One region of the Salipaludibacillus sp. CF4.18 genome, then DNA from elsewhere that is predicted to be linked to it. Evidence: predicted binding sites of a transcription regulator. Region 1 holds the regulator's gene; the other holds the start of a gene.
What was found. The regulator LexA, encoded in region 1, represses DNA repair genes until DNA is damaged. The targets are predictions, from matches to a motif close to CGAACATATGTTCG.

Region 1 (16,153 bases):
TAGACAAAAAATCGGACTCAACATACGTTGTGAATATTAATAAAAATCGACTGGTATTTGAGACCTGCGAAGATCTTTGTAGTTATATAAAGAATGCAGTGAGTAAAAAAGAATTTATTATTCAGCAAGAAGTGGATCTTGCTAAAATAGATGGTAGACGCTTTGATTTCAGAATAATTGTTCAGCGGAAATCGAGAGAACTTCCATGGGCTGTAACTGGTATTCTTGCTAGAAAAGGTGGGAAAGGATACAAGGTAACAAATAGAAGACGGAAGGGAACAGTTTTATCGCTTGAAGACGCAATGAGTGAGATAAAAGAGGTAGATGTAAACGTTGCTAAAGTAATAGAACTAAAAAAGATATCCACTTTGGCAGCAACTACTTTAGGTTTATCTTTTCCGAACCAAACAATTTTTGGTGTCGATATAGGTATGAACCAATACGGTTCTCTTTTTATTTTCGAGTTAAATCGTTGGCCCTTATTGGGGGGATTCCGGAGCTTAGAGGATAAAACGCAAATCAATCGAATTATGACTATTAAGCATAATAGCTAATATTCGAGCAGTAACTTTTAAAATTTACGATAATATTTTAATAATAGATTATTGTAAAAAGGAGGAACAGTTATGATCGGTATAATTTTACCATCTGGGTTAATCAAGCAAACAAACTCAGTAGTACCAGGTTCTGTAGTTGAATTCTACAAGAACCTGGCATGTAAAAATGCAATTGATATTTGCTTTTATACGATGAAAAGCCTCTCTCTTAATAAAAATACCGTTAACGCTGTGGTTTATTCGTATGAAAAAGATGAGATGCACAAAGAAGAAGCAACGCCGATTCCAAATGTGAACATATACCGGACGAAATCTTATTTGAGAAAAGAAAAATTGATTAATAAAATTAATCATCTTAGTATGAAAAATAACATTATATTCTTTAATGCCGTTACGAATAAAGATAGAAGCAAATATAAAATACATGAATATTTAGCATCAGTAGAAGAAACGGCACCATTTTTACCTGAAGCAGCAAACTTATCCTTTGAAAAAATGGTGCAGATGATCGAAAGCTTTGGTAAAGTCTACATTAAACCAAAACGTAGTTGTAAAGGCAACAATATTTATGTTCTAGAAAAAACAAACAGTGGATATACAATGGCGCACATTTTGAAAACAAAAGAAACAATCACTAATTTTCCACAAAAAGACCTGCTAAGCTATTATTCTTCTCTATTTAAATCGCCAAATCGATTTATTCTCCAGCAAGGGATTAAGAGCAAAAAATATAAAGGAAACAAGTTTGATTTCAGAGTATCGCCGCAAAAAACCAAGTCAGGTACATGGAAAGTGATTGGGTTCTACGCTAGAGTAGCAGATAAGTGTTTGAATGTTACTAATCGAGATCAGGGAGGAAGACTTAAATTCAGATTAAAACCATTGATTAACCAAAAAATCAAGAAAGAAATAAAACAATGTTGTATTAAAATAGCGAAGGCTTTGGAATCAAAATATCCTCAAGTAATTGATCTAGGGATCGATATTGCAATCGATGAAACCGGGAAAATTTGGCTGCTGGAAGCTAATTTCAGACCCTACAGAGGTAGGATTGACAGTAAGCATCACCGTGTTCCTTTTGAACATGCTGTTTGGTATTATAATCAGAACTATGTTTACTAATAAAATTTTTCCGAAAGAAAGTTTGCTGTTTTATTATGAGGGTCGGCATGCCTTTACGATGTCTTCGCTCATTGCATCATAGGGGCACTAAAAAAGTGAAAATCGACTTTTTTAGTGCCCCTGCGAACTTCCTAGGGAGCAGAACAATACCGCGGAAAGCGTCTGCCAATAACGGATTCGAGATCCTCTATTTGAAAGGGAACAACCATCTCTAAAAACCTGGAATTATATAAATTCTTATCTTTGTGCTAAAGACGCCAAGTGTTTGTCTATTTAAATCACCTCGAAACTTTTAAATATGTAAGGCTGTAGTGCTTTAATGAGACTATATTTTTAAATTTTACTCTAGCAATTTAGTGTCAAGTAAATTGACAGCTTTGAACACTGTTATTATAAATGAAAACTAGCATAATGTCCTCACTATTAATTGCTCTCTCTCAGCACCATTATGATGTTTTCTTATTTTGCTAAAACCCGCTAAAGCACTTGCATAAAGAAACGGATTACAGATTATTTCACCAAATAATTCAGGGTCTTCTAGGATTGAAAAACTTCTGTATCCATACCTTTTATTCATTTCCAATATCCATACGTGTAAATCTCTATCTACAATGAAATCAATAGCTATATCCCCATAGCAACCGTGTTGGTCAAGAAGCTGACAAGCCTTTAAACAAACTCTTTCAATTTTTTGCTCTAGTAAACGTACTTGATTCTCGTCTAAGTCAAAGATTTGTTTCAATGCCTCTGGACCTTGAAGCAGGTAATCAAGGTTTTGTAAATTGGTAGTGATGCTACCCGGTACAGCAAATCTACCTAGGTAACCAGAACACTTCCATCGGGTTGTTTCATCTTTTTGCATGTAACATCGGAAATCAACACTTCTTGAATCATAATGGACAGGAACACCTTGCTGGATCATATAATGTTTTTTCTTATTAGAAATACCTTCAATTAAAGGATGGTCTTTTATATTTTCTAATCTAGCTAAAATGCATTTATCATTAGTTATTTGGTAGAACCCGTTATCATTTTCAATTTTAATGATTCCTTTTCCACTAGATCCTTTTTTGGGCTTTAAATAGATAGAGTGATATTCTGCTAACATGTCATTTATGTCTTCTAAAGTTGTTAGCTCTTTTGTATAAGGTAGATTATTTTGAATGGTGCGATCCGAGGAGAGCCACTCCCACATTTCCCATTTGGTGAAAAATTTAGAATTGAACACCCGGCCTTTTGTTTTTTCGTATAAATCTTTGTCTATATGGGGTGGGATAATAGCTCTTTTAAAAACAGCACCAGGATATGGAAAGATTCCTTCTCTCAAAATTGAATGGTTGGTTTCGGATTTTGGTTGAAAATAATACCCATTAATTGTTTGCTCTTCAATGTTAACTCCTAAACTATTACTAATGATAATTAAACCATTTAAAGGAACATATCTTTCTATCCGATCTTTTAATTTATCTAAACATTTTAGTAATCGATTAGATACTAAATATAGTACTACCGGGCCAAGATTTAAATTCGTTTCTGTTAAATTCATTTCGTAATCCAACTGATCAGGAATAGATGTGTCGTTTTTTATATTTTCAGATATACCAATGGTGTCATTAGGAAGAATGTTCGAATATTGGATAATAAGCTCTTTTTCCCAAGAGCCGAAATGAAAAGTGATTTTTTCTGAGGAAGATATTATTCCTTTTCGAAATATATTTGGAAAATAAATCTCGTCTATTTTATTTGTAGCTATCCATTTAATATACAATCGGACCATCCTTCCAATTAACTAACTTCACATATCAACTTTTCTGTGAAGAAAATTACAAACGAGAATAATGATGCTGTGTGTAAAACTTCAGTGTCAACATCATACAAGCATAAAGGTGATGGAATGTATGATCCAACCTCGGGTCTATATTAAAAAAACTACTTCATCCAAGCGTATGCTTTATTTAAAGAAATAATGACTAATCAGATAGTTAATAGTAAGTAAAATAATTGTAAGAAATGATTTAAATAAGGTGGGGTGAAATCAAAAGTATGGTATTAAGGGATCTGCATATCGTTATAAATGGATTTTGACATTTACGCTGGGAATTTGGGTGTAATACAGGGATATTTAAGAGGTTATATACTCACCATTTATTTATTTCTTAATATGATATGTTTGAGCATGTTACAGAGGAAAGGGTGATGAAACTTGAGTATGAAGGCAAATATAACCGATAGTCTCGGGGTGTTAGTGTCGAATAGAGCCTGGAAAGGTATTTCTAAAAATAAACCCCATTATCGGCTGGAAAAATTGGCGGAGGCTAATAAAGAAGATTATTTTAAAATGTTTTTTTTCTCCATTAATAAAGTCAATATAGACAAACAAGTCATTACTGGATATTATTTTGATTTTAAAAATAACTTATGGAAACAAGGTACTTTTCCATATCCAGAAGTTCTTTATCGGCGTGGTGGTGCAACGAAGAAATTTAAAGACAACTATCGCACTTTTATAGATCAATGCAAGAAAAAGAAAACATTCTTTTTGAATCCTTCTTCATTAGGAAATTGGGACATTTATAACTATTTTAGTAATCTTAAGCCATTAAAACCTTATTTGTTAGAAACGGTTTTATATGAAGGTCCAGAAGATTTATTTTACATGATGAATAAACATCAAACGATTTATCTGAAAGGGGTCACCGGGAGAAAAGGACAAAATGTGGTGCGCGTAGAATTGTTATCAAATAATCATTATCAGTGTAAGTATTATGATTATACTCAACAAAAAATTTACACCATGAACTATGAACAGTTAGATGATGTTATCCCTTTCTTAGACAAATTTTACAAAGGGAAAGGATTTATGGTACAAGAAGCTATCGACCTATTAGAACTTAACAATAGAAGGATAGATTTGCGGGCTGAATTACAAAGAGATATAACTAAAGGAATTCAGGTCGGTGGAATAAGTGCAAGAGTTAGCCAAGAAAACTCCCCGATTACAATTCATTCAGATGCTATCCCACTTGATGATTTGTTCAAGTGGATAAAATTATCCTCCAAAGAAAAATTGAAAATTAAGAAAAGAATTGAATCCTTTTTATGCACTGTTTATAAAGAGACGGAAGATAAATATGGGGAATTTGGAGAGATCGGGATAGATTTTGGACTAACAAAAGATCTAGAAATTAAGTTTATTGAATGTAATTCACAGAGCGCAAAAGTATCACTATTGAAAGCATATGGTGAAAAAACCTTAATGCAATCCATGCAAAATATACTCTCGTATGCTAAAGGTTCCCTCTTGGAAACAAGAAGCGAAGAAGATGTGAGAGATTTAGAGGCAGATAACGGAAACAAAGTAAGTAACAGCAGAGAGGAAAAAGTTACCCAAAAGAAAAATAAAAATAAAAGGGAGCTTTGTAAAAAACCCTCAACAAAGATTATACAGAAAAAAATTAAATATAAAAGACCTACTAGGCAAGAGAATACTTTTTCAACAACTCAAGTTTGGTTTGTTAGTGCGGGACGCAGTTAACGGAATGTGAGGCTTTCATTTAAATCTTCATAACTAAAGAGAAAGGATGAGGCAGGCTCCTTGTCCTACTTTTAAAATCTAGACAGACATCATTCTTAAACTCTATCTGGCATAACACTAGGTAAAAAATAAAAAGAAGATCAAGTAGTATCACTTGATCTTCTTTTCAATGGTATACATAAGTTATTGAAGTGTTCTGAAAACGCCGATGACTTTGCCAAGAATAGTAACTTTATCTAAAATGATTGGGTCTAATGTAGAATTTTCAGGTTGGAGTCGAAAGTAATTATCTTCTTTAAAGAATCGTTTCACAGTCGCTTCATCATCTTCTGTCATAGCGACCACGATTTCTCCATTATTTGCATGACTTTGTTGTCTAACTACGACATAATCGCCATCAAATATACCAGCCTCTATCATAGAATCCCCAGATATTTCAAGAATAAAGGACTGTTCATCCTGAACAAAGCTTGCTGGCAATGGTAAGTATTCTTCCACATTTTCAATCGCAGTGATCGGTTGTCCTGCAGTAACCTTACCAATTACAGGAATTTGTATGGATGCCGTGTGATTTACTTGAGAGGAATCATCATGTAATCCCAAAACTTCAATAGCGCGCGGTTTAGTTGGATCACGGCGAATGTAGCCTTTTTTCTCTAGTCTTGATAGATGACCATGCACAGTTGAACTAGATGCTAAGCCCACTGCTTCTCCGATTTCTCTCACCGAAGGGGGATATCCACGATCTTTAACTTCTGATTTAATAAAATCAAAAATAGCTTGCTGTCTAGAAGAGAGCTTTGTCATATTTCACACCTCGTTATATGTATTTTGTTCTATTTAATAGTTGTATATCATAGCAATCTAGTATTAAGAAACATTTACAGGAACATTATACCATGAGAACGTTAGTTTCGCAAACACTCGTTCTACTTATATGCTTGACACGAACAACTGTTCTAGTTATAGTAAAAGGGAACAAACATTCTTATTATGAGGTGATGAGCAATGCAAACATATAAATCTTTACGAAAGTACATAGACGGATCTGTTTTTATACTTCTTTTATCCTGTGTATTATACTCATGGACTTATTTTTCAGATAATCATACTCCAGTTGAAGAAAAGTATCAGGTGTCAACAGAATGGACCGTTGAAGATGGAGAGTCTCTATGGGCGATTGCCAGTTCCATTTCGGATGACCATGATATGACAATTGAACAGACTATTTCATGGATGAAGTCAAAAAATGATTTGGATAATGAGAGTATCTTTCCGGGTCAACGATTAGACGTTCCAACTCAGCTGACAGGAGTTGCTCAAGAGTGAGAGGAATAATATATACGAGAGTGAGTACTGACAAAGAAACACAACAAACATCTCTTATCCGACAAAAAGAAGAACTAGTGAAAATAGCAGAAGCCGAAAACATCCAGGTTATTGATATAATAGAAGAAAAAGCAAGTGGCTATGAAATAGAGAGAGACGGAATATTTATCATGCTCGAACGATTTAAAAAACAAGAGGCTAATATATTACTTATTCAAGACGACACAAGACTTGGTCGTGGGAATGCTAAAATGGCTCTCATTCACCAGTTGAATAAAATGAATGTAAAAATATATTCTCTAAAAGACAATGGTGAATTAGCATTATCTGAGACCGACTCAATGGTGTTGGATATCGTCGCTATTGTGGAGGAGTATCAGCGTAAACTTCAAAATGTTAAAATAAAAAGAGGGATGAAGCGAGCTGTTAGTAATGGCTTTGATCCGTCTATGAATCTATTGGGTGCAACCCGTGGTGGAGGAAGAAAGAGAAAAGAGGTTCCACTCAAAGAGATCTTGAGATTAAGAGAGAGTGGAATGACTTTTCATGAACTGGCCCTAATGCTAAGAGGGATGGGATATTCGATTTCAAAAGCAACGGCACATCGAAGATATCAGGAACATATGAAAAGCTTGTCCAACGATTAGGCAGTAAACTTGAATCCTTTATTTCATTGCTTTAAAATGAAATATGCCTATCAACAAACGGAGGGATTCAGATGATTCATAAAGAAAAACTTGATAGAATAAACATTTTAGCAAGGAAAGCAAAAAGCGAAGGTTTATCATTAAAAGAACAAAAAGAGCAAAAAGAGCTAAGGAATGAATATTTGAAGAATGTTCGCAAGTCATTTAAGAACCAATTAAAATCGGTAAAAGTTGTTGACGAAGAAGGTACAGATGTAACACCAGCTAAATTAAAAAAAGAAAAAGAGAATGATTCTTTACACTAATTTCTCTTGAAATATCTTTTGATTTGTTTATATTAAGTAATCCATTTTCCATTATTGTTGTTTGGGAAACTGATTACTTTTTTTATTTGAATATTTTTCACCTATAAGTATTATTGTTATTTTAATTGAAAAACCAAGGAAGGAAAGCATGCGCATTTATCGGACTCGAGTTCCACTCTGTTCTAATTTAATTTTTTATTTTAAAAGAATTAGGCTAATATATATCATAGCCGCAATACTCTCTGTAAATTACAGAATGTATTCATTATCAGATGTCTTAAATGAAATTAGTTTTTTGTAAATGTGTTATATTTTTAACTAACATGCTAAATATGGTTGTCTAACCTCTCTATAAAGTATATGATAAAAGTATATTTGATAAAATTTTTATGAAAAGAGGCTGATCAAGAATGGCTACAAGCATCGAGAATTTATCTATTAGCACGATCCGAACACTATCAATTGACAGTATTGAAAAAGCGAATTCAGGTCACCCGGGAATGCCTATGGGTGCGGCACCAATGGCTTATGAATTGTTCAGTAAGTACATGAACCATAATCCAAAAAATCCAGATTGGTTTAATCGTGATCGTTTTATTTTATCTGCGGGTCACGGATCTATGCTTCTATATAGCTTACTCCATCTCCATGGCTATGACGTTTCTATAGATGATTTAAAAGGATTCAGACAGTGGGGAAGTAAAACTCCAGGGCATCCCGAATTTGGACATACTCCAGGAGTAGAAGCTACAACAGGTCCTTTAGGTCAAGGTTTTGCTATGTCAGTTGGTTTTGCTATGGCTGAAAAGCACTTAGCTGCAACTTATAATAAAGACCAGTTTAATGTTGTTGACCATTATACATACAGCATTTGCGGAGATGGAGATTTAATGGAGGGTGTTTCTGCTGAAGCGTCTTCATTAGCAGGTCACCTGAAATTAGGAAAACTTATCGTTATGTATGATTCAAATGATATTTCCTTAGATGGTGATTTACATGAATCTTTCTCTGAAAGTGTCGAAGACCGATATAAAGCATACGGATGGCAAGTAATTCGTGTTGAAGATGGTAACGACCTTAAAGCAATTAGTGCGGCAATTGAAAGCGCTAAGTCAGATGATCGTCCTACATTAATCGAAGTAAAAACAATGATTGGTTTTGGCTCTCCGAACAAAAGTGGTAAATCAGCATCTCATGGTGCACCACTTGGGAAAGATGAAGTCAAATTAGCAAAAGAATCGTATAAATGGACTTTTGAAGAAGATTTCCATGTTCCAAATGAAGTGAGAGAGCACTACAAGAAGCTCGAAGAAGAAGGTCAAAAGAAAGAAGACGCTTGGAACGAGCAATTTGAAGAATACAAAAAAGCTCATCCTGAGCTTGCTAACCAACTAGCTACTGCTATTAAAGGCGAGTTACCTGAAGGATGGGATAAAGATATTCCTGTATATGAAGAAGGAGACAAGGCAGCTACCCGTGCGCACAGCGGAGAAGTAATTAACGCTTTGGCTAACTCTGTACCGAGTTTGTTTGGTGGTTCAGCAGATTTAGCTTCTTCTACAAAAACAATGATGAACGGAGAAGATGCTTTTTCTCGTGATAACTACTCCGGTCGAAATATTTGGTTCGGTGTTCGTGAGTTTGCGATGGCCGCTGCAGCAAACGGTATTGCATTGCACGGTGGTTTAAAGCCTTATTGCGCAACATTCTTTGTTTTCTCAGATTACTTACGTCCAGCATTAAGATTGTCTTCACTAATGAAAATCCCTACAACGTTTGTGTTTACGCATGACAGTGTTGCAGTAGGGGAAGACGGTCCTACTCATGAGCCTGTTGAGCAGTTAGCTGCTATTAGAGCTATTCCGGGTATTTCTGTTATTCGTCCGGCTGATGGTAATGAAACTGCTGCAGCATGGAGAATTGCATTGGAAAGTTCTGACCAACCAACAGCTTTAGTGCTTACTCGTCAAGGTTTACCTACACTTGCTTCGACGAAAGAGAAAGCATATGAAGGAGTGAAAAAAGGTGCCTATGTTGTTTCTGAATCGAATGGTAAGACAGACGGTTTACTACTGGCAACCGGATCAGAGGTTTCTCTAGCGGTAGAAGCACAACACGCGTTAGAAAAAGAAGGAATTCACGTTTCCGTAGTTAGTATGCCAAGCTGGGATCGTTTTGAAGAACAAACACTAGAATATAAAGAGTCTGTACTTCCTTCAAATCTTAAAAATCGTTTAGGAATTGAAATGGCTGTATCTATGGGCTGGGATCGTTACACGGGAGATCATGGTTCTATATTGGCAATTGATGGTTTTGGAGCTTCAGCGCCTGGAGATAAAATTTTACAGGAGTATGGCTTTACATCGGAAAATGTTGTTTTGAAATTCAAGCAGTTACTAGAAAAATAATTGTTAGAATGGGATGTTTCAAAAGGTCTGTTAGGACCTTTTGAGACATCTTTTTTATATGACAAAATTAGTCAGCTTTCCTTACACATTCTGACAAATCCTTTAGGGTAGTTCTTCTATAATTAAGGTAGGTACAAGCTTTAGGAGGAGAATGTCTATGAGAAGGTATGATATCATTTTAGTAAATGAAGAGGTCGCATATATGTACAACGGTATGGAAAAAAAACTTTTTCATCTATTTGTTGAAAACTATTATGCCAAAGGGATATTAAAGACAATTACTGACTTACAAATAAATTATATAAAAAATGACTATCACATTGATGAATTAGATACATTTCTTTTTGAAGCTTTAGGTAAAGAAGATGACTACCACTATTCCTTTGAAAAGCATATTTTACAGCTTGATAAATATAAAAGTTACGCAAGATTAATCTTATCCAAAAATAAAATTATTTTATACGCAGATGGAAGTTTGGACGCAGAGACAATGTTTTTTGAAGTGCTACGTAATTTTAGACCATATTTCTTAGCAATCAGCGTCCAATCTAAAAGGTATGGCTGGTTAAAACCAATACGACCACTAGATATGGCGATAGAATATTAAAACTGTTGACTTGTTTTAGGGAATTCCCTTTCAAAATCATAACTGTTCATGTATAATAAACAGGGTTGAGAGAGAAAAAGGTCGAAACAATAACTTGAAAGAATGAAGGAGGGTCAACGCCGATGTGGGTAAATATTTTAATCGGTGTCATCGCTCTGTTAGCAGGGGTCGCACTAGGATTCTTTCTTGCTAGACAGTACATGATGAATTACATGAAGAAAAATCCGCCAATTAACGAAAAAATGCTTCGAGTGATGATGATGCAAATGGGACAAAATCCATCACAGAAGAAGATTAATCAAATGATGAAGGCAATGCAGAATCAAAAATAAGAATGGACACTCCGTGATGGGGTGTTTTTTCATATGTAGGGAAGCAACATGAAAAGGTCAAATTACTATAGAAAAAGGTGAGATAAAACATGTCTGAACGTATGTTACCAACTATCCAGTACCATGAACTGTTAGAACATCCGCATTATTTAATTGACGTTCGATCTCCCGCAGAGTTTGAAGAGTTTCATGAACCCGGAAGTATAAATGTTCCGCTTTTTACTAATGATGAACGAGCCCAAATCGGCACTCTTTATAAGCAGGAAAGTCCTGAGAAAGCAAAAGAAATAGGCGTTAATATCTACTCGAAGAAATTACCGGAGTTTTATGCTAAATGGATGAAGTTTAATGAAAAATATGCGCCTAAAACGGCTGTGGTTGCATGCGCGCGTGGAGGAATGAGAAGTGCATCATTTGTTTCTGTCATGCATGCGATGGACATTCCTGTCCTCCAGTTGGAAGGAGGAGTTCGATCGATTAGAAAGCATGTACAAGAGCGATTAGAGAGCTTATCCCAGATGGATTGGAAAACTATTGTCCTAGAAGGGAACACCGGTACCGGGAAAACAAAGTGGCTTGAGGAACTAAAACAAAGAGGGTATCCAGTCATTGATTTAGAAGGTTTAGCTAATCATCGTGGGTCTGTGTTTGGACAAATAGGAAAAACGTTTCGTAGTCAAAAGCAGTTTGAATTTTTACTGGCGAAGGAACTTTCCAAAATTTCTCCAGGTAAAACCATGATACTAGAAGCTGAAAGTAAACGAATCGGTCGTATCGTATTACCTGACTTTATTATGGAAACAAAAGAAAATGGTCATTACATTGAAATACATGATGGCCTTGATAGAAGAGTTGATCGGCTGTTAGAAGATTATCAACCTCATGAATATGTAGAAGAATTTAAACATGCGAGCGCAATTATTAGAAAAGGATTACCAACGGTATTTCAGAAAGAAATGGATGACCTATTAAAGCAAGAAGACTTTAAACAACTTTCCAAACTTTTGCTCACGGAGTATTATGATAAAAAGTATGGCCATAAACGTGCAACAAATGAATCTGATTTTGTAAAACGAGAGCTTTTACTTCATGATTTATCAGAAGAAGAGATTATAGATACAGTGGAAGAAGAAGTGAATCATCTTATGGTTACATAATTATTTTATGGTAAACTAGATGAATTTGAATGTTTTGTCGATGATACATTGATTTTTATATACCCCCACTTAGATTACAGTTTATATACTGTAATCTTTTATTATTTTTTAGTATATTTATCGAAAAATCTATATAAAATATAGGGTGGTGATACCCCTATTCAAAAACGATTCGTAATTATTGACATTAATACTCACCGGGGGTATGGTATATGTATAGAAATAATACGAATAGAGGTGCTCGCTTTGGATGATAGATTAACGATTCCACTCATGTCGAACAAAGAACCAGTGAAAATGCGATCAGAAGCTGAAAAGAAACAATTGCTGCAAAGGTTGAAACGAGTGGAAGGGCAAGTACGGGGGATTCAAAAGATGATAGATGAAGACCGTTATTGTGTAGATATTCTTGTCCAAGTTTCTGCTATAAATGCTGCCTTGAAAAAAGTAGGATATAAATTACTAGAGGATCATACTAGAGGATGTGTGACAAATGCGATCCAACTTGGTGATGGCGAAGAATCGATTGATGAATTGATGAAAGTTATTCAACAGTTTTCTAAGTCGTAATGAGAAAGGAGAGGGAATGAGTATGACGAAAAAAATACAATTACCTATTCAAGGAATGACATGTGCGGCTTGTTCTTCTAGAATTGAAAAAGTCTTAAATAAACAAGAAGGGGTAAACGCTACTGTTAATTTAACGATGGAAAAAGCGACGTTAGAGTTCGATGAAGCATTATTCTCTCCTCAGCAAGCTGTTGAAAAAATTGAAAAACTAGGCTATCACGTAGAAGATGAAAGTTTAGATCTTTCTATTGAAGGGATGACATGTGCAGCCTGCTCAGCTCGAATTGAAAAAGTAATTGGTAAATTAGATGGTGTAAAAGAGGTAACAGTGAACCTGACCATGGAAAGAGGAAAAGTAAGATACACTCCCGGGCTCATTGATGAAGAAACCATCATAAAACGAATCGAGAAAGTTGGTTACAGTGCCAAACGCCATCGTGAAAATGAGGAAGGTAAAAAAAATAAGAAAGATAAACTAGTGAAAAAACAACAATTTTTGTTTTTATTCGCATTGGTTTTCTCGATTCCTTTATTTATTACGATGATCGACCATTTCTCCAATGCGATGTTACTCCCTCATTGGTTGATGAATGGGTACGTACAATGGGCACTTGCGACACCGGTACAATTCTATGCTGGGCTTCAGTTTTACAAAGGGGCGTATAAGTCTTTAAGAGGCGGAAGTGCCAATATGGACGTATTAGTCGCAATGGGAACGTCAGCTGCCTACTTTTATTCTGTTTATCTTGTCACGCTTGGTGAGGTGAATCTGTTTTTTGAAACTAGTGCTATCATTATCACCTTAATTTTACTAGGGAAGTTACTAGAAGCTAAAGCAAAAGGTAGTACGTCTGAGGCAATTAAAACATTAATGGGACTTCAGGCAAAAAAAGCAACAGTGATTCGAAACGGGGAAGAAAGCCTGATTGCTATAGAGGATGTTCAATCGGGAGACTTAGTGAAAGTTCGACCTGGTGAGAAAATACCTGTAGATGGTATTGTTCATGAGGGACAGTCCTCTGTTGATGAATCGATGTTAACAGGTGAAAGTATTCCAACTGATAAAACTGTTGGCGATGAGGTTATTGGGGCAACCATCAATAAACAAGGCTCTATTACTTTCCACGCCACAAAAGTCGGCAAAGATTCAACGCTTGCTCAAATCGTGAAAGTAGTGGAAGACGCTCAAGGCTCCAAAGCTCCAATTCAACGCATGGCCGATATTATTTCTGGCTATTTTGTTCCTACTGCACTTTTGATTGCCATTCTGTCCTTTATCGGCTGGTATTTCTTTGCGGGTGCTTCGTTCCAGGTGGCACTGATAAACTTTACCGCAGTATTGGTTATTGCATGTCCTTGTGCTCTAGGCTTAGCTACACCAACATCAATCATGGTCGGTACTGGTAAAGGTGCGGAGAATGGAATCCTTTATAAAGGTGGGGAACATTTAGAAAGGGCCCATCATACCGACACAATTGTATTAGATAAGACTGGAACAATTACCAAAGGGTCTCCGGAAGTGACGGACTTACTAGTGTTTTCTATGGAATCCAAGGATAAAATTCTACAAATTGCTGCTTCTATTGAAAGTTACTCTGAGCACCCGCTTGGTTTAGCAGTTGTAAACAAGGCGAAAGAAAGCCAGCTTCCGTTTTCAACAATTACGAGTTTTGAAGCGATCCCAGGTTATGGACTAAGTGGAAAATTAGCTGATAGTCAGATATACGTAGGCACACGAAAACTTATGATGGACAACAATATTTCTCTTGGGGATACCGAAGCTAGAATTACAGCTTTGGAACAAGAAGGAAAGACGGTTATGCTTCTAGCTGTTGATTCGACGTTGATGGGCGCAATTGCAGTGGCAGACCAGGTCAAAGAGACATCGCAACAAGCAGTGGCGGAGTTGAAAAGTCAAGGCTACGAAGTTATTATGATAACAGGCGATAACGAAAGAACGGCTAAAGCTATCGCTGCATCTGTTGGGATTGATTCTGTCTTTGCCGAAGTTTTGCCAGAACAAAAAGCAGAGAGAGTGAAACAGCTACAGGACGAAGGGAAGAAAGTGATCATGGTAGGGGACGGGATCAATGATGCCCCGGCACTTGCAACGGCAGATATTGGTATGGCAATTGGTACTGGTACTGACGTGGCTATGGAAGCAGCGGATATCACGTTAATGCGAGGAGACTTGCGCTCGATACCGCAGGCCATTCGTTTAAGTCACTTAACAATGAGAAATATTAAACAGAACCTGTTTTGGGCGTTTGTTTATAACTCCATTGGAATTCCTATTGCAGCTTTAGGATTGCTGGCACCATGGGTTGCTGGAGCTGCTATGGCGTTTAGTTCTGTTTCTGTTGTTTCTAATTCCCTTCGCCTGAAAAGAGTGAAGGTTGAATAAAATTTTAAAATAAAGGAGAGATTTGATAATGAAGAAAGAAGTTATTCTTGTAAAAGGTATGACATGCAACCATTGTAAATCATCTGTCGAAGGAGCATTGAATAACTTGGACGGTGTTTCCAATGTAGAGGTAAATCTAGCTGACAATAACGTTACTGTTGAATATGAAGAAGGTGCGGTGACAGTCGCGAAAATGAAAGAAGAAATTGAAGAACAGGGGTACGATGTTATTTAGGTATTCTTTAATAAACCCTTCAGAAAAGTGTTAAGAACTGCGGTTCTTAGCCCTTTTTTTGTTTTTAAACGATCGTTTAAAAAGTTCTTTTCTCTCATTAGAAGAATTCTGCAGGAAGGGATTTTTTAGCTCCCTTGACGGAACCTTTATCTGCCAGCTTGTGATGCTTCCGGTAGTATATGGTAGTAATAGTTTTGGACCTTAAGATTAATCAGTAATCTCCTACATGTTCTTCTATTCTGATTTTCAACTCTCCAGAAGGGCGTGCGATTTTGACGGATAACTATGGTATAATAGTTTGGCGTCAGATTGGTTTTAGGAGGAAACGACATGTACGGGATCATCTTTTCAATATTAGCTGTATTTATGGCTATTTTTGCTATGTTTATTCGTATGAAAGCAATGAAGCGACCTGCATCGGTGAGAAAAATCCTTATTCCACCTGTTGCAATGTCTACTGGTTTCTTAATGTTTGTGTACCCGCCAGTGCGAGAAATTACTTCATTAGAAATAATCGAAGCTTTTTCAGTTGGAGTGTTATTTTCAGTTATACTGATTAAAACTTCTGCCTTTGAGATCCGTGAAAATGATGTTTTTATGAAACGTTCAAAGCTTTTTCCGTTTATTTTAACGGGTTTGTTAGTTATTCGTGTTTTATTTAAATTAATTTTCGGGATTCACTTTGAATTTGAAGTTTTAGCAGGAATGTTTTTCATATTAGCTTTTGGTATGATTTTACCATGGCGAATAGCGATGTATTATAAATACAAGGAAGTAAAACAACAACTAGATGATCAAAGATCTTCGAAGAAACAAAATACTTGGCACGTTCAAACAGAAAACCCAACACCTTGATAGTGGCACTATCAGGATGCTGGGTTTTTTTACAAGGCAAGAATCTATAAGTTGACAGCTATCTTTACGCCACCCGCATCAAGGGAAGTT
Region 2 (16,153 bases), on a different contig from region 1:
ATTGCCGAAGAAGGTGCTCATGAAGATCTCATTGAGCAAAATGGTATTTTCGCAAACCTCCACAGAGTTCAATATCAACAAAGTAATAGTTAGTCATAGAAAAATGATCTAGTTAACAACTAAACAGAATATCACATAGGCTAAACTGAAGATTTATAATCAGTTTAGCTTATTTTTATAGCGGATAAGTTTTTTACCTTTTTGAACATCCTCTAAGACAATGCAACGTGTGTATACATTGCATATTCATTAAGAGTAAATCTGATGTATAAGGATAATCAGATTGATAAATATTTTGCATTTAAATGGTAAATCCTAAAGTTTCAACCACTATTAAAAAGGTAAAAGTAAGGTGTATGTTTGTTTTGTAGAGGGAATTATATATATCAATAGTACTAAAAGGAGGAAAATGCATGGCTTTGAATGTAACTCAAAAGTTAATCCAATCTCATTTACTCTCGGGTGAAATGAAACCAGGGGAAGAAATCGGATTAAAGATTGATCAGACGTTAACACAGGACGCAACAGGGACACTTGTCATGCTGGAATTGGAAGCGATGGGATTAGAAAGGGCCCAAACCGAAGCATCTGCTCAGTATGTCGATCATAACATTATTCAAGTGGATAGTAAGAACCCAGATGATCATCTGTTTTTAGAAAGTGCAACCCGCCGGTTCGGAATGTATTACAGCAAAGCTGGAAATGGCGTAAGTCACCCTGTCCATATGCAACGATTAGCCAAGCCCGGGAAAACCTTATTAGGATCTGATAGTCATACCTGTGCAAATGGATGTATGGGCATGCTTGCGATGGGTGCTGGCGGCATTGATGTTGCCATGGCGATAGCCGGAGAACCACTTTACGTAAAAATGCCAAAAGTGTGGGGCATTGAGTTAACAGGAAAACTTCCCGATTGGGTTGGAGCAAAAGATGTTATTTTAGAACTGCTTCGACGATACGATGTAAAGGGTGCGGTAGGAACGGTCATAGAATACTATGGGGACGGATTGAAATACCTTGATGCAATGGACCGACACGTCATCGCCAATATGGGTGCTGAATTAGGAGCAACTACATCGGTTTTTCCAGCAGATGGTGAAATAAAACGATACTTGAAAACGCAAAAAAGGGAAAATGATTGGAGCGAAATAGTTGCAGATAAAGATGCAACTTACGATATTAATGAAAAAATTGACCTTTCGACATTAGAACCGTTAATTGCAAAACCATCTAGTCCAGGTAATGTCGTGCCTGTTTCCGAAGTAGCCGGGGAACCTATCTATCAGTCATATATCGGTTCTTCAGCAAATCCCGGCTATAATGATTTCGCTATTGTCGCTGAGATTGTAAAAGGTAAATCCATCGCCAAAGGAGTATCTTTTGATATTAACCCATCTTCTCGACAAATTTTAACGGACCTTATTAATGAAGGTCACATTACAAGTCTTTTATCTGCAGGTGGGCGCCTTCACCAAGCTGGATGTAATGGTTGTATTGGTATGGGGCAAGCCCCTGCATCAGGTCGTAACAGTTTAAGAACTACGCCTCGGAATTTTCCTGGAAGATCCGGGACGAGAGAGGATAGCGTATTCTTATGTGGACCTGAAACTGCAGCTGCCTCAGTTTTAACAGGAGAGATAACTGATCCACGAACATTGAAGATGAAGTATCCAACAGTAAGTGAACCTAAAAAACCTACCATTGATATCGATTTACTGGATGCACCATTACCATTAGAGGAAGCAAAAATGGTTTCGTTATATAAGAGTAAAAACATTACCTCGATACCGGAAATGCAACCTTTACCAGACGAGTTGGATGTTCCAATACTGCTTCATTTAGGTGATAATGTTTCCACGGACGAAATATTAGCAGGTGGAGCAAGAGTATTACCATTCCGAAGTAATTTACAAGAAATCAGTAAATTCAGTTTTGAGATTTTAGATAAAGATTATTATAATCGATCCCTAGCACTGCTTGAAGATGGAGGACACTCCATCGTAGGAGGGTTTAACTATGGGCAAGGCTCAAGTCGTGAGCACGCTGCTTTGGCACCAAGATTCTTAGGTTTACGAGCAGTATTAGTGAAGGATTTTGCACGAATTCATTGGCAAAACCTAGTTAACTTCGGAATTCTTCCTGTAACCTTCAGTAATCCAGATGACTTCGACAAACTTAGTGAGGGAGATATTCTTTCCTTTAAAAATTTACGTGAAAGCTTGCGTAACGACATCGCGATCACAGCAAAAGTTGAAGCGAAGGGATTAGACATTCCATGTGTTCATGTCATGTCTAATCGGCAAGTAGACATTATGTTAGCCGGAGGTTTAATTAACTGGGTGAGAGAAAGAGCAAAGGCGTAAAAGTTAGGATTAGCTATAAGTTGTATTACAAAACAACCGTAAGCCCGCTATTACAATGGGCTTACGGTTTGTTTACTTCAACTGAAATAATTACCTCTTATAGGTCTGTCCGATGAGGTGGTTCCTCTACATCTAAATCCCTTGAGTTTTCGATTATCCCCGAATTTTCTCTGGGACTTACGGTTCCGCCTCCCAGACCTTCGTTAATCATCCGATCCTCGTCAAGAGCAAAATTTTTTTTTGCTATATCATGATTTTTCATATCTTTCATTACTTTTTACCCCTTTGTCGATTGCTGTTACTCCCATCTAATTCGAAACTACTCTTAGAAATAGTAATTCGTTCCTTTCCATTATGCGGTTGAACAGCGTCTTTACTGTCTTGCATATTCCGTTTAGATTTAGAATGTTTGCTCATCGTATTTAACCTCCTTTTTAGAAAGCTCGTGCCTTTATATTTTTTCCTAATTAAATGATATTATTAGCAGAGAGATAATGTTCATTGAGTCATCGGGTGAAGTCTTGTAAAATGTATTCACCTAGACAAAAACTAAAAGTTCATGAATATCCATATGTTTCCCAGATTAAAACTTTTAATAAAAGGTTATATATACATTATGAACAGAACTTATATAAAGGGGTACCATAAATGCCGTTTAAATTGATAATAAAAATACTGGTTTTTCTAATTTTGATTGGTTCACTTCTATATTTCAATTTTGCGTATATTGATATAAATCCCGATCACATCCAAGTCCTCATGCAATCGTTTGGAATCTGGGCTCCACTCGTATTTATTGGTATTTTTACGATTCGCCCTTTTGTTTTATTTCCTGCATCTATTTTAGCAATCGCGGGTGGACTCTCATTCGGTCCGTTTATAGGACCTTTAGTGACGTACATAGGTTCTCTCAGTGGAGCTGCTGTGTCGTTTTTAGTCTTTCGTAAATTAGGTGCTAATTTAAGGAAAAAAGATTGGAATGGCAAAGGGAATAATCTGCAATTAAAGATAGAAGAGAATGGTTTTTTCTATATAATGGCGCTTCGAATAATTCCAGTTATTAATTTTGATTTTGTAAGTTATTTATCTGCCCTATCAAGAATTCAATTTCGTAAATACTTTGGAGCAACAATGGTAGGTATCATACCAGGAACATTAGCTTTTAATTTTCTTGGTGCGTCGTTTGTTGACTTAAATTTAACGATGATTCTTATTACTTCAGGCTTGTTTATTGTCGCTTTTTCTATTCCTGTCATTATAAGGCGAATAATGAAAAAGAAGAACATAGATATAGACCTTTTACCGGACGAAAAATTATAGTAAAGATCAGTAATATGTACTCAGTTCCAGACGAAAAATGAAGCATTTCGTTTTTCAGTTAATCGGAGGATGCACGAAACACAGTTACCCTCTATGCCGATGTTAGGAAGGACAGTGGTAGCTTTGAACACATATGATGTAGTTATTATTGGCGGAGGTGTAGGAGGACTTACATTATCTGTTAAGTTAGCTCAAGCGAATCTAAAGGTTTTGGTTGTTGAGAGGGAAAAGCAACCCGGTAAAATTTATAAGGGTGAGCTTCTCCAACCAAAATCATTGCAAGGTTTTCAGTTAATGGGAATATCGAAGGAAGTATTAAGCGAAAGTTTCTCTCTTCCTAAAATACACACATACGAATTGAATAAAAATAAAAATGGGGAGTTAGAAAAGGCTCTATATATTCCTTTAGATTATTTGCGGCTTCCAGCTCCTTTTACAGAAGCACGAATGATTCCCCACGAAACATTAAAGAAGATCCTACTGGATAAAGCCAAGGAATATCCCGGGTTTCATTACTGGAATCCGGCAACATTCCATTCTTTTAGTGAAATCGATGAGCAAAACAATGATTTTAAGCGCGCCAAAGTGAAGTATGATAAACAAGAAATAGATATTGAAGCAAAGTTTTTTGTTGGAGCCGAAGGACGTGCTTCTATCATTCGGAAAGCCATGGGGGAAGACGTTACTACAACTAAATATAACCATCAGTTTTTAACCGTGACATTTCCTCGACCAAGTGATTTTACCGAGGCAAGAATGTATGCAACCCATGAAGATTTCATCGGACTGTTTCCACTTCCAAATAATAAAATTAGAAGTGTAATGTTGATTAAACCAGGGGACTATAAGTTGATGAAAAACAAAGGATTAGAAACCTTTTATGATTCCATAACTAAGTTCGAACCCTCTTTAGAAGGTTATGTTCAAGAAATAAAATCGTGGAAAGAGATTCAATTAATGATTCCTATTCGACATAATATTAAACAGTATGTGAAAGGAAATGCGGTCATTCTAGGAGATGCAGCCCATATCGTCCATCCAATGGCAGGGGAAGGAATGAATCTAGCTATTCAAGACGGCATGGTGCTGGGGGAACTACTTGATTGGATGTTTTCAACCGGCAATACAGACCCAAAACATTTGCGCTATTACGAAAAAGTACGAAAGAACAGATCTGATCGTATTTCCCGTCTTAGTCATTTATCTGCGATGGCTTATACGTGGAATTTCAAATGGTACCAAAAGTTAAGAATGTTTGCATTAAAACGATTAGAGAGAAATCCTATACTTCACTATAAACATATGTTGAATATTTCAGGGATAGGTTGGTGGCCATACACAATACTGGATGGCTTGCGGTTCTTAGGTCCTAGATGGGCTTATTCAAAAAAAACTTTCGCACGTAAGAAAAATAATGTCATTTTTCAGGACAAGCATGATCATCCATGGAAATAGAGTAGATCTCAAAATAATATAAATAGGAGTGATCCCAATGAAATTAAGACTACCGCAATTGCTATTACTTTTAAAAGGCGGAAACATGCTTTATAAATATTTGAAAAAAAGAAGAAAATAGAGTTAACTTGAAATGTCACAAAAGGTTTTTAAAACCTTTTGTGACATTTTTTTTAATGTTAAGAATTTTAAGTGCTTTCGAACAAAGATCGCATCCGCTCTAGGCGGACAATTTCCACGAGCAACGACCTCAGCCTACTCGGGAAAAAGACCGTGTCTCTTCCTCTTGCAAGTTCTCAAATAATAATCTATAAAAATCAGCCTCGTTAATTAAGTAGACCTGCTTTGCTCATTACCCCAGTACCTTTTAGTAACCCGTTTATTTAAATGGTAATGGAGGTCTTCCACTAAATCGAAAAAGGCAACTAATTCATAAAATAAACTACTTTTTTCGGTCAGATGATGATGGTCGTGACTATAGACGTTAACTGGATGTGCACGCGTAAAATTAGAACGAAGATGATTATCCAATTCATCGATAAATTTAAAATACTCATCATTCAACGGTGCTTCCGTATCCTTTAACGTAGTCCCTACAATACGGTCAGCCCTCACCAAAAGTTCCTTCTCATAATTTGTTAACGGTAAAGTGGAAGATAAATAATGCAAGTTACCAAGGTGCAGAACAGCCCGTTGGATAAAGTTGGTTGTTTGTTTATACAAATGAAAACGACGATAATTTCCCATTTTGAAGCGATGAAATCTCATTTCTCTCCGTTGCGACCGGATTAAATATTCTGTCCTCGATACTTTATTCCGTAATACATCATAGGAAGATGTTTCATTTATGCTTTTTCGTTCTTTTTTGGCAAATAATAAATTTCGAATTTCAGCTTGTACCGCTTTTTTTAATTCCAATACATGTTGATTGTTTCGTGAACGAATCTCAGAAAGATAGTTAACAGGTAGTATAAAAGCATTGACTAACGATGATACAGTGAGACCAATCGTTGTTGTTCCTAATCGCAGTAAGAATGATATAAATACATGATCATGTAGTTCCGGAATCATCGCTACTGCAGTTAACGCAGCGACAAGCGTTCCTTCTTGCAGTTTAAATTTTTGACATAGAATAATCGTTAAAAAAGCTGCGATAGTATAGGTCAAAGCTGTTTCTCCCAAAAAATAATAAGAAGTGGTTGCTAATCCTGCACCAATCGCACTTGCCGGAAAACGAATGATTCCTTTTCGAATGGAATCCGATGTCGTTGGCTCAATGGAAACAATAGCTGTGATCACCGCAAAAATTACGGGTAAATCAAAATAGATACAAATTGCAGAAGTGAGAAACACCGCTATGCCTGTTTTGATTACTCGATTACCGATAAACCTTTTTTTATTTGTTTTTTTTATTGCCATAAAGACTTCCTCCGATGCATTACTAATACTTGTCGATTATACCATGATTTTACCTCAAGCAAATCAGTGATTATTAAGGTATATCTATTGTAAAAAGCATGTTTTTCGATACAATAGAGATACGAACATATGGTTGGACGAAATACTCGGTAAAGAGGTGAGAGCATGGCTGTAACTTTTATTTTAGGGAGATCAGGATCAGGAAAAACGACGAACGTTCAAAATGAGATTGTCAGGAAGATGCAAGAAGATCCAACGGGTCCACCGATTATATACATAGTACCGGATCAAATGACCTTTCAAGTCGAAAGGAAACTAGTCGAAAAATTAGGTCACGGGATGACGAGAACGCAAGTCCTTAGTTTTTCTCGACTAGCCTTACGTGTGTTACAGGAAGTTGGCGGGATATCCCGTTACCATATTCAACAAACAGGAATACAAATGCTTTTGCGGCAAGTGGTGGAAAGAGCGAAACCGGATTTTACTATTTTCCAAAAAGCACTTTCCAGTCCAGGATTTATCAATCAGTTAGAACAAATGCTTTCGGAATTTAAACGGTACCAGATAGACTCTGACACTCTTAGAGAAGAAATGAATAAGCTTGCTGAAAGTGAAGAACAAAATTCACCAACCGAGCGGACATTAAAGGATAAGTTGCATGATATTCACATTATCTTATCCGAAGTTGAAAAGTCCTTATCAGAAAAATATATTGCATCAGAGGACTATTTACAACTACTAGCCGATTCCTTGAAAGATTCTCTCGTTCTTCAAGATGCGGTTGTTTATATTGATGGTTTTCATAGTTTTACACCTATTGAAATAAATGTATTACATGAAATATTCCTCAAGATAGAAGAAGTAACCATTGTCTTAACGGTGGATGAAGCAGTAAAACAAGACGAACTCATTCATCCACTAGATTTATTTTTTGAGACACAAAGCACGTACCAGCAATTACAGAATTTATGCGATAACTGTAAAATCTCCCATCAGTATATCTCGAATTACAGTAAAAGATTCGATTCGCCAGCTCTCTCTTATTTAGAAGCAAATGGTGCAAAAAGGCCAGCTGATCCGATTTTAGAACATGATGGTATTCAAGTGATTAGTGCGGTGCATCGGCGTGCAGAGATTGAGAGAATAGCTAGAGAAATTATCTCCCTCGTTCGGGATGACAATTATCGTTATCGAGAGATCGCTATTCTTGTCAGAAATATAGGAGAGTACGATGATTACTTTGAAACGATCTTTCATGATGAAGGGATACCTTTCTTTTCTGATCAAAAACGTTCCGTACTGAACCATCCGTTAATAGAATTTATTCGCTCAACACTTGAAATCATTGAAAGACATTGGCAATACGACGCTGTTTTTCGTGCATTAAAAACAGAAATGCTATTTCCAATTGAGGACGAGCATATGAGAGAAAAGGTGGATCAATTAGAAAATTATGTTCTCTCATATGGTATCAAAGGTAAAAAGTGGTATGGGTCTGAGGAATGGACATACCAACGTTTTGCCACAACCACTGACTATGAAGGGGATAAAACGGATAACGAAAAAATATTTGAAGAAGAAATAAATCTTGTTCGTAAACAACTACTGTCACCAATAATAGATTTTCAAAAAGCTGCGAAAAATTCATCTACGGTTTTTGATTATGCTAAAGCACTATTTGAATTGCTGGAGGAAATAAAAGTAACCGATAAAATAGAACAATTAAGCAAAGATGCCATGGAAAACCATCGATTAAGAGAAGCACGTGAGCATGATCAAATGTGGAAGGAAATCATTGATTTGCTCGATCAAATGGTAGAAATAAGTGGCAACGAAAAAGTCAGTTTCAAGTTATTTATGCAAATGGTCGATACTGGCATCGAAAGTATGAAGTTTGCGATCATTCCACCGGCGATCGATCAAGTCGTGATAGCTAATATGGAAACCTCTCGGATTTCAGATGTTCGGGCGGCATTTATCATCGGCATGAACGATGGGGTAATTCCTGCAAAACCAAATGAAGACAGCATGGTGTCCGAAGAAGAACGTACATTTTTAGAAAAACAAGGATTGCAATTGGCACCTGGTGCTCAGCGACAGCTTTTAAATGAATCCTTTGTCTTATACATGTCGCAATCCTTGGCCTCTGAAAAACTTTACATGAGCTATCCTTTGGCGGATGAAGAGGGAAAAAGTTTGCAGCCCTCGATGATGCTTAACCAAATTCAAGAAGTTTTCCCGGGATTGAAAGTAGAAGTCGCATTGGAAGGACCTGCCGATGTTCAGACAGACAAAGAGGTTGATTTTGTAACGAATCCTGAACGAACGTTGTCTCATTTAACAAATCAGATGCAAGCATGGAGACGCGGCTATCATGTGTCTGAAATTTGGTGGGATACGTACAATTGGTTTATGTCACAAGAACAATGGCAAGAAAAAACAAAAAATGTGTTTGGCAGTTTAAGCTATGAAAATAAGCCGTCTTCATTGCCTCTTTCACTATCTGAAGAATTATATGGAACAGAATTAAAAACAAGTGTATCCAGGCTTGAGCAATACAATGCCTGTCCTTTTTCACAATTTGCTAATTACGGACTGAAACTTAGGGAGAGAGAAACGTTTAAGCTTGAGGCTCCTGATATTGGGACCCTGTTTCATGCTACGCTAAAAGAAATGGCGGAAAGCTTAAGGCAAGATGGAAGAGACTTTTCCCATTTAACGAAAGACGAAGGGAAAAGCCTTTCCAAAACCATTGTTGAACAGCTGGCTCCTAAAATTCAACGAGAAATATTGTTGAGTTCTAACCGATTTAAATATATCCAACAAAAACTGGAAGAAGTGGTCGCAAGGGCATCGACTGTTCTATCTGATCAAGCCAAATTAACAGGATTTTCCCCTGCTGGTTTAGAGGTCGGATTCGGACCAAATCAGCAATTACCACCTCTCACCTTTGAAATTGAAAACGGCCATAAAGTAGAATTAATAGGTCGAATTGATAGAGTGGACAGGGCTGAAGACGAAGAAGGCGTTTATGTTCGCATACTAGATTATAAGTCCAGTTCGAAAGATATAAAACTTGACGATGTTTACCATGGACTAGCCCTGCAAATGCTCATCTATTTAGACGTCGTTGTGAGCTTTGCGGCAGAGTGGCTTGGTACGGAAGTGACTCCAGCTGGTGTGCTGTATTTCCATGTGCATAATCCAATGATTCAAGCAGAAGAAAAGCTATCCATTGAAGATATCGAAGAAGAAATTTTAAAACGATTCAAAATGAAGGGTCTAATTTCTTCCTCATTAAGTGCCATTAAACAGATGGATTTAAGTTTAGAGACCGGAAGATCATCCATGCTTCCTGTTGGTTTGAAAAAAGATGGACAACCATATTCGAATTCAAAAGTAATCTCGCAAACAGATTATGACGTCTTACGGTCGTATCTAAGAAATCACGTGAAAAAAGTAGGAGAATCGATTCTTCGTGGCGATATAGATTTGAAGCCTTATAAAAAGAAACAAAAGATTCCCTGTACATTTTGTTCTTATAAATCGTTTTGTCAGTTTGATCCAACGATAGAAACGAATAACTATCGTCATTTAACGGATCAATCGAATGATGAAATTCTGGAATCAATCCGTGATAAAGGAGGAAACGTTAATGAATATAGAATCGAAACCGAATAACGTATCCTGGACGGATGATCAATGGAAGGCAATCGCTGCAGAGGGGAATAACATCCTCGTTGCAGCAGCAGCAGGAAGTGGTAAAACAGCCGTGTTGGTAGAAAGAATCATCCGCAAAATTGTCGATGTTGAGAACCCGACAGATGTTGACAAACTACTCATTGTTACCTTTACAAATGCTGCTGCTGCAGAAATGAGACATCGTATAGGAGAAGCGATTGAGAAACAAATTCATGACGATCCAAGATCCTTACATTTAAGAAGACAGCTCTCTCTTCTTCATCGCGCCAATATTTCTACGTTACATTCTTTCTGCATGAACGTAGTGCGAAAGTTTTATTATGACGTGGATATTGATCCGAGTTTTCGTATACTTGATCAAACAGAAGGCCAATTAATTCGCGAAGAAATTTTGGAAGATCTTTTTGAAGAAGAATACGGGGCAGAAGATAACCAATCTTTTTTCACACTCGTCGATCAATATAGTGGTGACCGAACAGATGATAAATTGCGGAGCCTTGTGATGCATTTATTTGATTTCTCAAGGTCAAATCCTCAGCCTTTTCAATGGCTGGATGATCTCGTTTCGACCTTTAAACTAGAAGGAATTACTTCTATTGAACAACTTTCATGGGCATCCTCGACATTAGAGAATGTACGTAGTCAATTAGAGAGTGCAAAAGACCTAATTCAACAAGGACTGGAAATGACACGAGAGCCTGATGGACCCGCAAAATATGCAGAAACACTGGAGACCGAATATACACAAATCCAAACAATTTTAAGCGCGAAGACGTGGGAGGAGATGTTTCAAGCATTTTCCGTGATCTCTTTTCCAACAATTCCACGCATTACAAAGAAAGACCTTGTGGATGATCAATTAAAGGAAAAGACAAAAGCACTTCGCGATCAAGCAAAGGATATTTTGAAAACTAATAAAAGAGCCTATTTTCAATACTCCCCTGAAGTACTTTTAGCTGATTTAAACGAAATGGCTCCTAGTATCGAAAAATTGACTACCTTAGTGAAAGATTTTTCTGCGAGGTATCTCTTTGAAAAACGAGATAAAGGCGTCTTGGACTTCAGTGACCTAGAACACTTATGCTTAGAGGTTTTGATTGATCAAGAAAAATCAAGTCTCCATCGACCTGTTCCTTCAAAAGCAGCCGAAGAATATATCTATCATTTTAATGAAATTATGGTAGATGAATACCAGGATACAAACCTCGTTCAAGAAACGATACTTACTTTATTGTCAAACGGGAAAAATCTATTTATGGTAGGTGATGTTAAACAATCTATTTATCGCTTTAGATTGGCAGAACCTACATTGTTTATGAATAAATATAAGTTGTTTGATTTAGATGGTGATAAGGATGGTCTCCGAATTGATTTGGCGAAAAATTTCCGAAGCCGATCGCAAGTGTTGGATGCAACAAACTTTATTTTCAGACAAATCATGGATGAGGAAGTTGGAGAAATCACTTATAATGACGTAGCAGAACTAAAACTCGGAAATACATCTTACCCTGACCAGGCTAACTTAGAAACTAGATTAATGCTCGTTAACAAGGGGGACAAACTGACGCAACATTCTGAGGAGGAGTCAGAAGAACCTGTACTTGATATGGAAGAAGAGTTGGAGACGTCTCAATTAGAGGCGCGTGCGATGATTCAAGAGATCAAACAACTGATCCAATCTAAGTATCCGGTCATGGATAAAGCAACAAAGCAGTCTCGTCCAATTCGTTACAGGGATATTGTCATCTTAATGAGATCAATGCCTTGGGCTGACACAATTATGGAGGAGTGTAAAACTGCTGGAATTCCTGTATATGCAGAATTATCAACAGGATATTTTGAAGCGATCGAAGTGAAGATCATGGTTTCTTTACTCAAGATTATCGATAATCCGTATCAAGATATCCCGCTAGCTTCTGTATTACGCTCGCCGATTCTCAATTTCACAGAAGAAGAACTCGCTAAAATCCGTATTTTAGATAAACAAGCTCGCTTTTATGATGCATTGAAACTAGCTGGAACGACTGAAAATCAAGATGAATCAATCAGAAACCGTTGCGCTAGCTTTATCGAACAGCTCACTCAATGGCGTAAAAAGGCTAGATCGGGATCCTTATCCGAATTGATTTGGCAATTATTTCGAGAAACCGGTTTCTATGATTATGTCGGAGGGATGCCAGCCGGAAAGCAAAGACGAGCGAATCTTCGAGCATTATATGACCGCTCACGGTCGTATGAATCTACTTCTTTCCGCGGCCTGTTCCGGTTCTTGCGTTTTGTGGAAAGAATGCAGGACAGAGGTGATGACTTAGGAACAGCAAGAGCCTTAAGCGAACAAGAAGATGTTATACGAATTATGACGATCCATAAAAGCAAAGGGCTTGAGTTCCCGGTTGTTTTCATGGCAGGTACGAATAAAATGTTTAATCAGCAAGATTTACGAGGTGACTATTTGCTTCATAAAGAGCTTGGATTGGGCTCAAAACGGATAGATCCGGAACTCCGACTTGCCTATCCGACCATTCCCCAACAAGTGATAAAAAATAAAATCAGGTCTGAATCATTAGCGGAAGAAATGCGGGTACTTTATGTAGCACTAACACGTGCCAAGGAAAAACTTTATCTCGTTGGAACTTTAAAAGATGTTGATAAATCATTAGAAAAATGGACCGAGAATATAGACAATCCATCCTGGTTACTTCCTAACATTCAAAGAGAAAAAGCGAGAAGTTTTTTGGATTGGATCGCGCCATCTGTGTTACGTCATCATGATGCCGTACCTTTGTTAGAAAATCATGAGATAGATACTGAAGGCAGAGCCACCCAAGTCAGCGAAGATCCTTCCTCGTGGCTAGTAGATATTTTAGAAAAGGCAGAGCTTCAAGTGGAAGCCTCGGTTTATTCAGAGGTTGATCAGGAAATTGAACAACAACTTTTGACACACGAAACAGTTAATCTCGAATCTAGTTCAAGAAACAAAGTCTTACATCATTTAGAATGGTCTTATCCAAGACAAGATTCAGTCACTCATCGTGCAAAACAATCGGTTAGTGAATTAAAAAGAGCCATGCAAGATGACTACAGTGATGATCTAATGGCGACAAGCTTTCAGTCAAAATTCGCCGATAGACCAAAGTTTTTACAAAAAAATTCGTTTAGACCTGCGGAAAAAGGCACATTGATGCACACGATGATGCAACACGTTTCTCTTGTAGAAGAACATTCGCTGGAATCTCTTGAACGTCAACTTTTGCGTCTAGTTACAAAAGAGATAATTACATTAGAAGAATCCGAACAAATTAATCTGGAACACCTTCATCAATTTTTCCAGAATGCGTTAGGCAAGCAGCTAATCGCTGCTAAAAACGTATGGCGTGAAATACCTTTCAGTTACCTTATCCCTGCCTCTCAAGCGTACTCAACTTGGTCACAGCAACAGGATGAAACAGTATTTGTACAAGGAATGATCGATTGTGTGTTCCGCAATGAAGAGGGAAAACTAGTTTTACTGGATTATAAAACAGACACAATTACAGGCAAGTTTGCTGATAAAACGGAAGAAGAAATTTTAAATTATTTCAAGGATTTATATCACTATCAAGTCGATTTATACAGTCAGGCATTGACAGATAGCTGGCACGAAGCAATTGAAGAACGATATCTGTACTTTTTTGACGGAAATTATTTAGTAAAGATGTAGAGGAAACGGGGCTGAATTCATGAGATTATTACACACCGCCGATTGGCATATCGGCAGAACGATAGAAGGCAGAGACCGTCTTGAAGAACATGAAGACTTCTTTGAGGAACTAGTTGAAATATGTAACGAAGAAAACATTGATGCTGTTCTTATGGCAGGAGACGTCTTTGATTCCGTAAATCCGCCAGCCAAAGGGGAAGAGTTATTTTATGAAAGTATGGCCCGCCTCTCGGATTATGGGAAACGTCCAGTTATTATTATTTCCGGCAATCATGATCATCCAGAAAGGCTAGCAGCCGCGAGAACTGTTTTGAAGAAGCATCGTATCTATATTCAAGGTTATCCTACGATGGAACCTTTGCGTATTTCTATCGATGGGTGTAAAGAGCCTCTAGCAGTAGCTGGACTGCCTTATCCATCAGAATCACGCTTAAAAGAAAGTTTTACTGAATCAAATGATGAGTTACAGCTTCGGGAAGCTTATGATGAAAAAGTAACAGATATTTTTAACATTTTAACCGAGTCTTTTACTGACAAAGAGATTCGAATAGCTATGAGTCATTTATTTGTTGCTGGTGGTTCCAGTACGGAATCCGAACGACCAATTGAAGTTGGTGGAGCATATACCGTTCGAGCAACGCAGCTTCCTGCTAATGTACAGTACACAGCACTAGGGCACCTCCACCGTCCTCAAGATATTAAAAACTCCCCTGCAAGGGCCAGGTATTCAGGATCACCTTTAGCTTTCAGTTTTTCTGAGGCAGGTTATGCAAAATCAGTGTCCGTCGTAGATATCAAAGCTGGTAAAGTAGCAGATGTGAAAGATGTTTACTTGCGATCTGGACGTCCATTAGTCAGGTGGAAAGCCACCGAAGGGTTAGCCCAGGTACACAGCTGGATCGATGAAAAAAAAGATAATCATGCATGGATCGAGTTAGATATTCATGTGGATGACACACCTTCCATGAATGAAATCCATAAAATTAAAAAAGCCTACCCTCATTTGTTAACGATACGCCCGATTTTCCCGGAGAATCAATCCGAAACGCTTCCAGAAAGAAAACATGTAGCAATCGATGAGTTATTTAATCAGTTTTATCAACGTCAAACAGGTGGAGCTACTCCGGATCAGGAATTGACGCGACTGTTTTTAGACATCGTTAACGAGGAAGAGGAAGGTGGTTCTTCATGAAGCCTATCGAATTAACATTACAAGGGTTGCATAGTTTTCGTGAAAAACAAGTGATCGATTTTGCATCGTTGTGTGAAGGAGGGGTCTTCGGTATTTTCGGACCAACCGGCAGTGGAAAATCATCGATATTAGATGCCATGACTCTGTCCTTGTATGGAAAAGTCGAACGGGCTCCTAGTAATACACAAGGAATCTTAAATCATGCCGAAGATCAATTGGCAGTTTCTTTTACTTTTTCATTAGGTGAAGGGCGTTATAAGGTAGAACGTACATTTAAACGTGTAAAAGATGACGGGTTGAGACAAGCCACAGCAAGATTTATTAATATAACATCCGAATCTATCGTAGTAGCAGATAAAGCTGGTGATGTTACTAGAGAAGTAGAGGCATTGTTAGGGCTTTCTATTGATGACTTCACCAGGGCAGTTGTCTTACCTCAAGGGAAGTTTTCAGAGTTTTTGTCTCTAAAAGGAACAGAACGGCGTCAAATGTTGCAGCGGTTATTTCATCTTGAAAGATACGGTGATCAATTAAATCAAAAGCTTCGTCAGCGTTTGACCGCAACCAAACACGATAAAGAACTGATTGAAAAAGAACAACTTGGACTTGGTGATGCATCTAATGAATCACTGGAAGTTGCGAAAAACAAAGTAGTATCTTTGAAAGAGGAGATAAAAAAGCAAGAAGAAAAACTAGATATCTATCAAAAAGAGTATGAAGAATCAAAACAACTCACAGAATGGATAGCACAACTCCAGTCTGTGGAAAAAGAATTAAATGAACTTGATAAGCAGAAAAGTCATTTCACTAAATTAAAACAGGAAATCGTTCGAGCAAAAGAAGCGAATATCTTATTTCCTTACGTACAAGAAGTAGAAGAAAGCCAACAAGAAATCCATGCCTGGGAGAAGAAAGAAGCGGAGGCGAAAAAAGAAGTTCATATTCTTCACGAAAAGTCGGAAATAGCGAAGAAGTCGTTTGAAAAAGCGTCTATAGAAAATC

Region 2: addB (helicase-exonuclease AddAB subunit AddB) is a predicted target of LexA. The motif match lies at 6,680-6,693, and genes of this name have one in related genera.

The regions. Positions count from the first base shown of each region.
Region 1 is NZ_JBIMEV010000001.1:274,592-290,744, forward strand. Features, by position in the region: gene ACHABW_RS01380 (YheC/YheD family protein) at 1-554, shown strand, start outside; gene ACHABW_RS01385 (YheC/YheD family protein) at 627-1,679, shown strand; gene ACHABW_RS01390 (YheC/YheD family protein) at 2,083-3,447, opposite strand; gene ACHABW_RS01395 (YheC/YheD family protein) at 3,889-5,214, shown strand; gene lexA (transcriptional repressor LexA) at 5,398-6,021, opposite strand; gene yneA (cell division suppressor protein YneA) at 6,223-6,543, shown strand; gene ACHABW_RS01410 (YneB family resolvase-like protein) at 6,540-7,190, shown strand; gene ACHABW_RS01415 (DUF896 domain-containing protein) at 7,262-7,495, shown strand; gene tkt (transketolase) at 7,906-9,903, shown strand; gene sirA (sporulation inhibitor of replication protein SirA) at 10,061-10,510, shown strand; gene ACHABW_RS01430 (YneF family protein) at 10,633-10,842, shown strand; gene mnmH (tRNA 2-selenouridine(34) synthase MnmH) at 10,932-11,999, shown strand; gene ACHABW_RS01440 (metal-sensing transcriptional repressor) at 12,273-12,569, shown strand; gene ACHABW_RS01445 (heavy metal translocating P-type ATPase) at 12,586-14,973, shown strand; gene copZ (copper chaperone CopZ) at 15,002-15,208, shown strand; gene ACHABW_RS01455 (CcdC family protein) at 15,539-16,063, shown strand.
Region 2 is NZ_JBIMEV010000065.1:1,853-18,005, forward strand. Features, by position in the region: gene ACHABW_RS22700 (ABC transporter ATP-binding protein) at 1-93, shown strand, start outside; gene ACHABW_RS22705 (aconitate hydratase) at 414-2,363, shown strand; gene ACHABW_RS22710 (hypothetical protein) at 2,461-2,634, opposite strand; gene ACHABW_RS22715 (hypothetical protein) at 2,634-2,780, opposite strand; gene ACHABW_RS22720 (TVP38/TMEM64 family protein) at 3,012-3,683, shown strand; gene ACHABW_RS22725 (FAD-dependent oxidoreductase) at 3,753-5,138, shown strand; gene ACHABW_RS22730 (FUSC family protein) at 5,469-6,557, opposite strand; gene addB (helicase-exonuclease AddAB subunit AddB) at 6,723-10,238, shown strand; gene addA (helicase-exonuclease AddAB subunit AddA) at 10,213-13,959, shown strand; gene ACHABW_RS22745 (exonuclease SbcCD subunit D) at 13,979-15,151, shown strand; gene ACHABW_RS22750 (AAA family ATPase) at 15,148-16,153, shown strand, end outside.